2 regions of the Streptomyces sp. NPDC041108 genome follow, and region 2 is predicted to be linked to the other one. Evidence: riboswitches for the same ligand, from Rfam matches in the RefSeq annotation. Region 2 holds a riboswitch; the other holds the start of a gene.

The links. Region 2 has a riboswitch for cyclic di-AMP ahead of ACZ6BB_RS30985 (C40 family peptidase). Riboswitches for the same ligand answer to the same signal wherever they lie in the genome.
Region 1: it holds a riboswitch for cyclic di-AMP, as region 2 does, so the genes downstream of both, ACZ6BB_RS32880 (transglycosylase family protein) here and ACZ6BB_RS30985 (C40 family peptidase) in region 2, are expected to answer to the same signal.

What each region holds. Positions count from the first base shown of each region.
Region 1 is NZ_JBVIYK010000015.1:91,166-95,903, forward strand. Features, by position in the region: gene eno (phosphopyruvate hydratase) at 1-677, opposite strand, end outside; gene ACZ6BB_RS32880 (transglycosylase family protein) at 1,091-1,786, opposite strand; cyclic di-AMP (ydaO/yuaA leader) riboswitch at 1,791-1,990, opposite strand; gene ACZ6BB_RS32885 (LysM peptidoglycan-binding domain-containing protein) at 2,173-3,234, opposite strand; gene ACZ6BB_RS32890 (cytochrome P450 family protein) at 3,463-4,728, opposite strand.
Region 2 is NZ_JBVIYK010000013.1:128,109-132,846, forward strand. Features, by position in the region: gene ACZ6BB_RS30970 (hypothetical protein) at 1-203, shown strand, start outside; gene ACZ6BB_RS30975 (ATP-dependent Clp protease proteolytic subunit) at 501-1,157, shown strand; gene ACZ6BB_RS30980 (hypothetical protein) at 1,165-1,482, shown strand; cyclic di-AMP (ydaO/yuaA leader) riboswitch at 1,855-2,025, shown strand; gene ACZ6BB_RS30985 (C40 family peptidase) at 2,029-2,502, shown strand; gene ACZ6BB_RS30990 (DUF6328 family protein) at 2,583-3,137, shown strand; gene ACZ6BB_RS30995 (ATP-binding protein) at 3,109-3,567, opposite strand; gene ACZ6BB_RS31000 (helix-turn-helix domain-containing protein) at 3,815-4,675, shown strand; gene ACZ6BB_RS31005 (DUF397 domain-containing protein) at 4,685-4,738, shown strand, end outside.

The DNA.
Region 1 (4,738 bases), on a different contig from region 2:
ATGGCCTCCAGGATGAGGTCCAGGGCGGCGCGGTTGGACTCCAGGTTCGGGGCGAAGCCGCCCTCGTCGCCGAGGCCGGTGGACAGGCCCTTGGTCTTCAGCACCTTCTTGAGGGTGTGGTAGACCTCGGCGCCCCAGCGCAGGGCCTCGGAGAAGGACTCCGCGCCGATGGGGGCGATCATGAACTCCTGGATGTCCACGTTGGAGTCGGCGTGCGAGCCGCCGTTCAGGATGTTCATCATCGGAACGGGCAGCAGGTGCGCGTTCGGGCCGCCCAGGTAACGGAACAGCGGGAGGTCACTGGCCTCGGAGGCGGCGTGGGCGACGGCGAGGGAGACGCCGAGGATGGCGTTGGCGCCGAGGGAGCCCTTGTTGTCGGTGGCGTCCAGGTCGAACATCGCCTGGTCGATCAGGCGCTGCTCGGTGGCGTCGTAGCCGACGAGCTCCGGGCCGATCTGCTCGATCACGGCGAGGACGGCCTTCTCGACGCCCTTGCCGAGGTAGCGGTTGGGGTCACCGTCACGCAGCTCGATGGCTTCGAAGGCGCCGGTGGAGGCACCGGACGGAACGGCGGCACGACCCGTGCTGCCGTCGTCGAGGCCGACCTCGACCTCGACGGTGGGGTTGCCTCGTGAGTCGAGGATTTCCCGGGCTACGACGACGTCGATGGACGGCACGAGCATCTCCTTCATGGGATGTGACGCTGGTTGCGCGGGGCCGCTTGGGCCTTGCGACTAGAGCCTAACCGCCCCCGGGCCGTCGGCAGCCGACCGACCGTCCCGTGGACAGACAGACCGTACCCATTGTTCCCGTCCGGAACAAAGAGGGGGTGGACAAGAGAAGTCGCCGACGGTGCAAAAAAGCCCCGCCCCGGTGCGTACGGGGGAATGCGCACCGGGGCGGGGAGCCCGTGGGGGCGGGGGGACGGCCCTCACGAGGTCTTCACTATGGAGGACACGGATGTGAGTGGGCTGTGGTTCAGCCGGGGAGCGGCCTGATTTCCGGCCCGGCTGAACCTGCCCCGCCTGCCCGGCCGTGGGGGCGGCCGTGGGGTCGGCAGGCGTGTGGCGGCCGTCGTGGTCGCCGTGGGTCAGCTCAGGTGGAGCTGCTGGCCCGGGTAGATGAAGTCGGCGTCGTCGATGATGTCCTTGTTCAGCTCGAAGAGCTTCTCCCAGCCACCCTTGACGTTCTTCTTCGCGGCGATGGCGCTGAGGGTGTCGCCCTTGACGACCTTGTACTCGCCGTCGCCCTTCTTGACCTTCTTGCCGGTCGGGGTCTCGACGGTGGCGCGCTCGGAGGAGCGGGAGGCGCGGTTGTCCTCGGTGCTCTTCTTGGTGCTCTCCTGCGTGCTCTGCGAGGAGGAGCCGGAGGAGTTGGTGTTGCCGCCGGAGGCGGCGGCACCGTCGTAGGAGGCGCCGGACAGGCCGGTGCCGCAGACCGGCCAGGCACCCTTGCCCTGACCCGCGAGGACCTTCTCGGCGATCGCGATCTGCTGGGCCTTGCTCGCCTGGTTGGCGGTGGAGGCGTACTGCGTACCGCCGTAGGCGGCCCAGGTGGAGGCCGAGAACTGCAGGCCGCCGTAGTAGCCGTTGCCGGTGTTGATGGACCAGTTGCCGCCGGACTCGCACTGGGCGACGGCGTCCCACTCGGAGGCGGTGGCGGCGGAGGCGCTGCCGGCGACCATCAGCGGGGCGGCGACGGCGGCGGCGCCGGTGACGCCGACGACGGCGATGGCGCGAGCGGCCTTGGACGGACGACGGTGCTTGCCCTTGCTGGAGAACAGCATGGAGAGATCCCCTCACCGACGCCTGCGAGGTGAGCTGTCGGGTTCGGGCCGGTTGAGTTGCCCGGCCGCGCACGCTCGCCTCTCGGCTCACGTCGCGCGGCTTCACCCCCAGCCGGTTCCGGTCGTGCGCCCCCGAAGGGCCGCAACCGCCGGACCCGGCACTTACCTTGGGTCCCCCGCTCCTGCCTACGGCGCTTGACGCGACGACTGTTCCTCACGGCCGATGGCAGGATTCGGCGTGCCGACCGGGAGGGCCCGCTGTGGCGAGCGGTCACGACCGTAAACAGGTGATTGCCCGAATTTCAAAGACGATCAGGGGGTCTGTGATTCATCTCCCACGGAGATCAAAACGGGCAATCGGGGTCGAACCATGACCCGAACTGCCGCTACTTTTTGCCCGTTTCGGCACCGACTTCGAGGGTCTGACCGGGAAGGATGAGGTCCGGGTCGGTTCCGACGGTGGTCTCGTTCTCGGCGTACAGCGTCCGCCACCCGCCGTCCAGACCCAGCGAGTTCACGATGCCGGTCAGACTGTCGCCCACATGGACGGTGTAGGCACCCTCCACTCCCTCGCGCGACGCACCGCCGTCCCGTGAGGCGTGCCGACCGGAGGAGGCGCCGTCGGCGCGCGAGCCGTCGCCGGCTTCCGCGCCGGAGCCGGTGTCCGCGCCGGAGCCCTCGTCGGCACTGGCGCCGCGGTGACGGCCCGTACCGCCCTCGCCGTCGTCGGTAGCCGTGGAACCGTCACTCCGGCCTGAATTGTCCGACTTCTCACCGTCGGACTTCCGGGAGTCGCCGTCGCCGGAGTCACCGGAGCCGGTGGAGTCCGCGGAGTCGGAGTCCGTGGCCGCCTTCGCGGAATCGTCGGCCGTGTCCGCGGACGAGTCCGGTGAGGCGGCCGACTTCCGGGATCCGTCGCCGGCATCGGCGTCGCCGTCGGTCGACTTGGCCGAGTCGGTGGAGCCGGCCGAGTCCGGCGAAGCGGAGGAATCCGACGAACCGGATGTGCCGGACTCGCTGCCGGAGTTCGACGAGTCGTCCGCGACGCCCGTGTCCACCTCGGCGGAACCGGCGTCGCCGCCGAGGTTGTGGAGCAGTCCGCAGGTGGACCAGACGCCGACGCCCTGGTCGGCGAGGATCTTCTCGGCGACGGCTATCTGCTGGGAGCGGCTGGCCCGGTCCGCGGTCGTCGCGTAGTCGAGGCCGCCGTACTTCTCCCAGTTGGCCTGGGTGAGCTGGAGGCCGCCGTAGCGTCCGTTGCCGGTGTCCGCGCTCCAGAAGCCACCGCTCTCGCACTCCGCCACCTGGTCCCAGGTGGTTCCGCTCGCCGCACTCGCGCCGGCGGCGCCGAGGAGCGGGATGGCGATGGCCGACCCCGTCACTCCCGCCGCGACGAGGAGAGCCGGAGCCTGACGGGGGCGACGGTGACGACCGTTCCCGGAGAGCATGCGGTTGCCTTTCACACGACAGCGATGGCCTGTGCGACGGGGCGTGATGACCCCTTCGCACTGACGTGTGAACGTATCGGCAGTCGATCAGTTGTCACAAGTTAATGCAGCGCAGATCACGTGAAGATCACAGAGTTGAGAGAGCGTCAACTTCTGGCGCGGAATGGGGTAGTACTACGGGCCGTCGGGGTATCACTACACGCCGCTCATGGCGTGATCATCGTGCACTCATCGCCGCTCCCGTGGGGTGAATTCCACCGGAAGCGTGCGCAATCCCCGCATGATGAGACCTCCTCGCCAGCGCAGATCGGCCGGATCCACGGCGAGTCGCAGATCGGGGAGGCGGGTGAGGAGCGTCGCCAGCGCGGTCTGCCCTTCGAGCCGGGCGAGTGGTGCGCCGAGGCAGTAGTGGATGCCGTGGCCGTAGCCGAGGTGCTGGTTGTCACGGCGTGAGAGATCCAGGGTGTCGGGGTCGTCGAAGCGGGCCGGGTCGCGGTCGGCCGCCGCGAGGACGACGAGGACGGGGTCGCCGGGGGCGACGTCCTGCCCGCCGAGGGTGAGGGGCTCGGTCGCGAAGCGCCAGGTGGCGAGTTCGACGGGGCCGTCGTAGCGCAGGAGTTCCTCGACGCCGGTTTCGAGCAGCCCGCTCTCCCCGGCGTCGAGGGAGGTCTGCAGCCGGGCGCGCTGCCCGGGGTGGGTGAGGAGGGCGTACGTGCCGTTCCCGATGAGGTTGACGGTGGTCTCGAACCCGGCGAACAGCAGGATGAACGCCATCGCCGCGGCCTCGTTCTCGGTGAGGTGCTCACCGTGGTCGGAGGCGCGGATGAGCGCGGAGATGAGGTCCTCGCCGGGGGCGGGGTGCTCGGTGAGCCCCTCCCGCTTGCGGTGGATGAGGTCGGCGAGGTAGCCGCGCATCTTCTTCACCGACCGCGCGACGCCGCCCCGCGGGCCACCGCCGTGCCGGATCATCATGCCCGCCCAGTCCCTGAAGTCGTCCTGGTCCTCCCGGGGGACACCGAGCAGGTCGCAGATCGCGTAGATGGGCAGGGGGAAGGCGAACTCGTGGATGAGATCGGCCTCTCCCCTGTCCGCGAACCCGTCGATGAGCCGGTCGGTCAACTCCTGGACCCGGGGGGCGAACTCGGCGACCCGGCGGGGCGTGAACGCCTTCGAGACGAGGCGACGGAGCCTGGTGTGGTCCGGCGGATCGATGTTCAGCAGATGCGTCATCAACTCGGCCTTGCGCTCACCGGGGATACCCGTCTTCCCCTTGGCGTGCGCGGGCTCGGCGTGATGCGCCGGGTTCTTCGACAGGCGCCCGTCGGCGAGGGCCTGCTTCGCGTCGCCGTAGCGGGTGACCAGCCATGCCTCCACACCGCTGGGCAGCCGTGTCCGGTGGACGGGGGCGTGCTCACGGAGCCAGGCGTACGCCGGGTAGGGGTCGGTGGCGAACTCCCAGGTGAAGAGATCGGGCGCGCCGGTTCCCGTGGGCATGGCGGAGCTG
Region 2 (4,738 bases):
CCAGGTTCAGCGGCACGGTCCGTATGCCCGGTACCGAGATGACGGAACTGACGGTCAGCTTCAGTGTCGGCACGACGGAGGCTCCGGCCGCCCAGCGCATCACCGCGCTCGAAGTCGCGGAAGCCCTGAACGCGCTCGCCGCCGCCCGCGGCTGGCCGCCTGTCACCTTCTACGGGACCCCGGCCCCCGCACCGCTCAACTGACCGGCCGGATCCGGCCCCACCCGAGATCCCCGCGGAGCCCTCGCTCCGCGGGGATCTTTCGCTGTCGGCGAGATCTTTCGCCGTCGGCGGGCCCTTGACCGTCGGCGGGACCCTCCCCCGTCGGCGGGACCGTTCACCGCCGACGGGACTGCTCACCGCCGACAGGACCGTTCGCCGCCGACTGGACCGTTCGCCGTCGCCAGGATCTTTTCGCTCTCAGCCGATCCTCATCCCCTCCTCCGAACTACGTACGTCCTGTACATTTTTTACGGAAGTCGATCAGAGGAGGCACACCCCATGCCCGAGCGCCGAGCGTCGGCCCGTCATGTGCTGCCCGAGTTCACCGAGCGCACCAGTGCGGGGTACCGGACGATGGATCCGTACTCGAAGCTCCTGGAGGAACGGATCGTGTTCCTCGGGACGCGGATCGACGACACGTCGGCGAACGACGTGATGGTGCAGTTCATGCACCTGGAGTACCAGGCGCCGGACCGGGACATCGCGCTGTACATCAACTCGCCCGGGGGCTCCTTCAGTGCGATGACGGCGCTCTACGACACGATCCGGTTCGTCACCTGCGACGTGGAGACGGTCTGCCTGGGGCAGGCGGGGTCGGCCGCCGCGGTACTGCTGGCGGCGGGCACGCCAGGCAAGCGGTCGATGCTGCCGGGGGCACGCGTACTGATCCACCAGCCGGCCCTGGCCGACCCGATCGAGGGGCAGGCCGGCGATCTGGCGATCCAGGCCGAGGAGTTGACGCGCAACCGCCGGAAGATGGAGGAGATGCTCGTCCGGCACACGGGGCAGAGCCCGGAGCGCGTCAGTGCCGACATCGAGCGGGACAAGTTCCTCGACGCCGAGGCGGCGGTGGCGTACGGCCTGGCCGACCGGGTGGTCCGGAGCCGCAAGACCACTGTCGCGCCCCCCTCGCCCCCGTTCCCCGGCGCGAGGTGAGGCGCGGATGCTGCCCCCGGAACTGCCACCGCTGCCCGCGCTCACCCGCGCCGAGGCGGAGCTGATCGACCGTTACCTGGACGTGGTGGACCTGATCGGCCGGATCAATCCGGCTCGTCCGGGCGACACCTACCGCGGGTTGCGTGCGGCGCAGGCGCTCGTCTCGAAGGCGACCGCTCTGCGCGACGCGCTCGAACTGATGCACAAGCGCGGGGAGAACGAGGTGCATGCGCCGACACTCGCGCGGGCACTGCGCGTCCTGGACGGGGAGCGCCGCGCCGGCCGGGTGGCACTGCCGCCGGAGGCGGAGGACTCGCCGGCCTGAACCGATCGCGCATCGCGTTCCGTACTACTGACGGGGCGTCCGGTCCCGGCTCGGCGCCCTCCGGTCGGCCTACCGCGATCGACCCATCGGCCCATACGTCGTGAGGACCTGTGAAGTTGCGCAAGATGCCTGGTACATGGGCGGAGTACAGCATTCCGGCGCTGGTGCGGACCTCCTCGACCACTGGGACACAACGATGGAAAACGCCCTGTCCACCCGAACGGCCGAGTGGTGAGTAAGACCACAAATCCCCGCTTCCGTTGGGATTTTCGCACTTGAGTACGCCAAGATCCCTTCCTGACGACAAGCCCCCGCCGCAGCGGCGGGGCGATCCGGGTGGACGCCGAGTCCTGCCGCCGCCCGGATGACCGGTCGACAGGATTGCATCGGCAGGAGTGGAGGACCCAAGCACGACGGGTCGCCGGAACGGTCACGCCATGACCGCGCCGAGCAGCCCTTGGGGTGAAGCCGCGTCAGCGGCCGGGCAACTTCGCCAGCCCGAATCCGACAGGTCATCCTTCACAGGCGGCTGACGAAGGGTTGCGCATGTCTGCGCTGAATCGTGTCCCGTCGCTGCTGACCCGGGCCGGTACGGCCTCGGCTCTGACCATCGCCGCCGTCGGCGGCAGCATCGTGGTCCCGGGCGCCGCATCCGGCGCCGAGGCCGCCACGGTGGCGTCGAAGGCACTCAAGGTCGCGGCTTCCAAGAAGGGCTCCCCCTACAAGTACGGCGCCGTGGGTCCGGGCAGGTTCGACTGCTCGGGGCTGACGCTCTACTCGTTCAAGAAGGCGGGCAAGAAGCTGCCCCGTACTGCCCAGCAGCAGTACAACAAGACGAAGCACATCTCCGTGAGCAGCCGCAAGCTCGGAGATCTCGTCTTCTTCCACTCGGGCTCGAACGTCTATCACGTCGGTATCTACGCGGGGAAGGGAAAGATCTGGCACTCGCCGAAGACGGGTGACGTCGTCCGGCTGCAGAAGATCTGGACGAAGAGCGTCTGGTACGGCCGGGTCCGCTGACCCACCGCCCGGGGGCGGTGGAGCTGTCCGCCGCCCCCCCCGCCGGCGTATGCCGTACTCATGTGGTTACCCGCACGGTCATGGCCGACGTACCCACCAACACCGCGCGTAACGAGACGCCCCTCGAACGCGCCGACCGTAATTTCTCCGAGTTGCTCCAGGAGCTGCGGGTCACCCAGACCGGAGTGCAGATCCTCTTCGCGTTCCTGCTGACGCTGGCCTTCACCCCGCGCTTTCCGGATCTGGACACGTTCCAGCGTGTCACCTACGTCACCACCCTGTTGCTGGCCGTCCTCGCGGCGACCCTCTTCACCGCGCCGGCCGCCCTGCACCGTTCGCTCTTCCAGCAGAACGCCAAGCCCGCCATCGTCCGGGTCTCGTCCCGGCTGGCCACCGCCGGGATGATCGTGCTGATGCCGGCCTTCACCGGCTCCGTCCTGCTCGTCGTGGACGTGACGCTCGGCCGGACGGCCGGGATCGTCGCCGGATCGGGCACCCTCCTGGCGTGCCTCCTGCTGTGGGGCCTGCTCCCGAAGCTGGTGGGACGCGCCTCCGGCCGGGGCACCGCACCGCCGTCGCCACCCGCCGGACGGGAGAGCCGTCCCGTCAGGTCTCCGGCGAACCACTCGCGGTGACCGGCTGGACGGGGACCGTCCACGGAAGCTCGATCGCCACCGTCTTGCCGCCCTCCCGTGTGGGTCTGACGCTCAGCCTGCCGCCGCATTCGGCGGTCAGCCACCGGATGATGACCATGCCCCGGCCGTTGTCCTGCTGGACGGCGGCCGGCAGGCGTTTGGGAAAGCGCGGATGGCTGTCGGTGACGCCGATGCGCAGATGTTCGTCCCGGTCGAGCGCGATGTCCACGGTGAAGGTGGGAGACAGGCCCGACGTGTGCTGGACGGCGTTGGTGGCGAGTTCGGACACGATCAGGCGCACGGTGTCCGCGGTGCCCGTGTCGCCCGGCAGGCCCCATTCGGCGAGCACACTGGCGACGTAGTTCCGGGCTGCGGACACCGAGGCGGGATCGCTCGGCAGAGTGACGGATGCTTCCAGGTGATCTGCCATGGCGAGGCGTCCCTTTCCCACGGGACCGGTGTCCGACAGGGAGCGGATGGTTCGACTGCGGTCCCGGACTGGTGCTTCGCGCCAGACTGCCACTACCTGGGCTGTCACGTGTGGCGATCCACCAAGATGTGCATATATCTGTCGCTCGAAGCGGTGAACTATCCGACGGCCGAACGTATTTGGGTGGGGTCCTGGTCCATCCTCTGTCGTCACCCCGACGCCGCGCGCCGGGCGGAAGGAGAATCCCATGCAGTACGGTCCGGCGGTGCGCCGCCGCAAGCTCGGTGCCGAGTTGCGTGTCCTGCGCACCCGTTCAGCGCTCACGAGCATCGAGGCGGCCCGTCGGGTGGGCTGGCACCAGTCCAAGGTGAGCCGGATCGAGACGGGCGCCAGCGGGGTGAAGCCCGCGGACGTCCGCAAGCTCCTGGACGCGTACGGGATCGACGACACCGAGTTACGGGACCTGCTGCTGGCCCTCGCCGGCTCCGAGGACGGCGGCGGGCGGCACAACTGGTGGCACGCGTACCGGGGCGTACTGCCGCCGGCGTACCGCGACTTCATCAGCCTGGAGTCGCAGGCCGGGGGCATGCGCACGCTGGAGACCTCGGTGGTGCCCGGCCTGCTGCAGATCCCCGAGTACGCGCGGGCGGTGACGCGGGCGGCGGTGGAGGGGCTGGAAGACGACAAACTCGACGCGCTCGTGGAAGTGCGGCTCGCGCGGCAGGAGGTGCTGCGCGGGAATCCGCCGATGAAGCTGAGTGCCGTGCTCGACGAGGGCGTTCTCCGGCGCGAGGTGGGCGGACGCGAGGTCATGGCCCGGCAGCTGGTGCGTCTGGTCGAGGCGGCGCGGCTTCCCCAAGTGAGACTGCAGGTGCTCCCGTTCACTGCCGGGGCGCATATCGGCGTCACGGGCCCTTTCGTAATTTTCTCATTTCGGAGCACATCTGATCTGGATGTGGTTGTTCTCGACCACTTGACGAGTAGCCTCTACCTCGAACGGAAAGAAGACCTCAAGGCGTATGTCGAGGCCTTCAACGCCCTTCAGATCCACGCCCTTTCGCCCGAGGACTCGTTGGATTACATCGCCGGGCTAGCCGCCGGCGCGTAAGGAGGCACCATGTCCGCACTGCCTCGGAACGTATCCACCAGTACCGAACTCCCCGATGTGCGA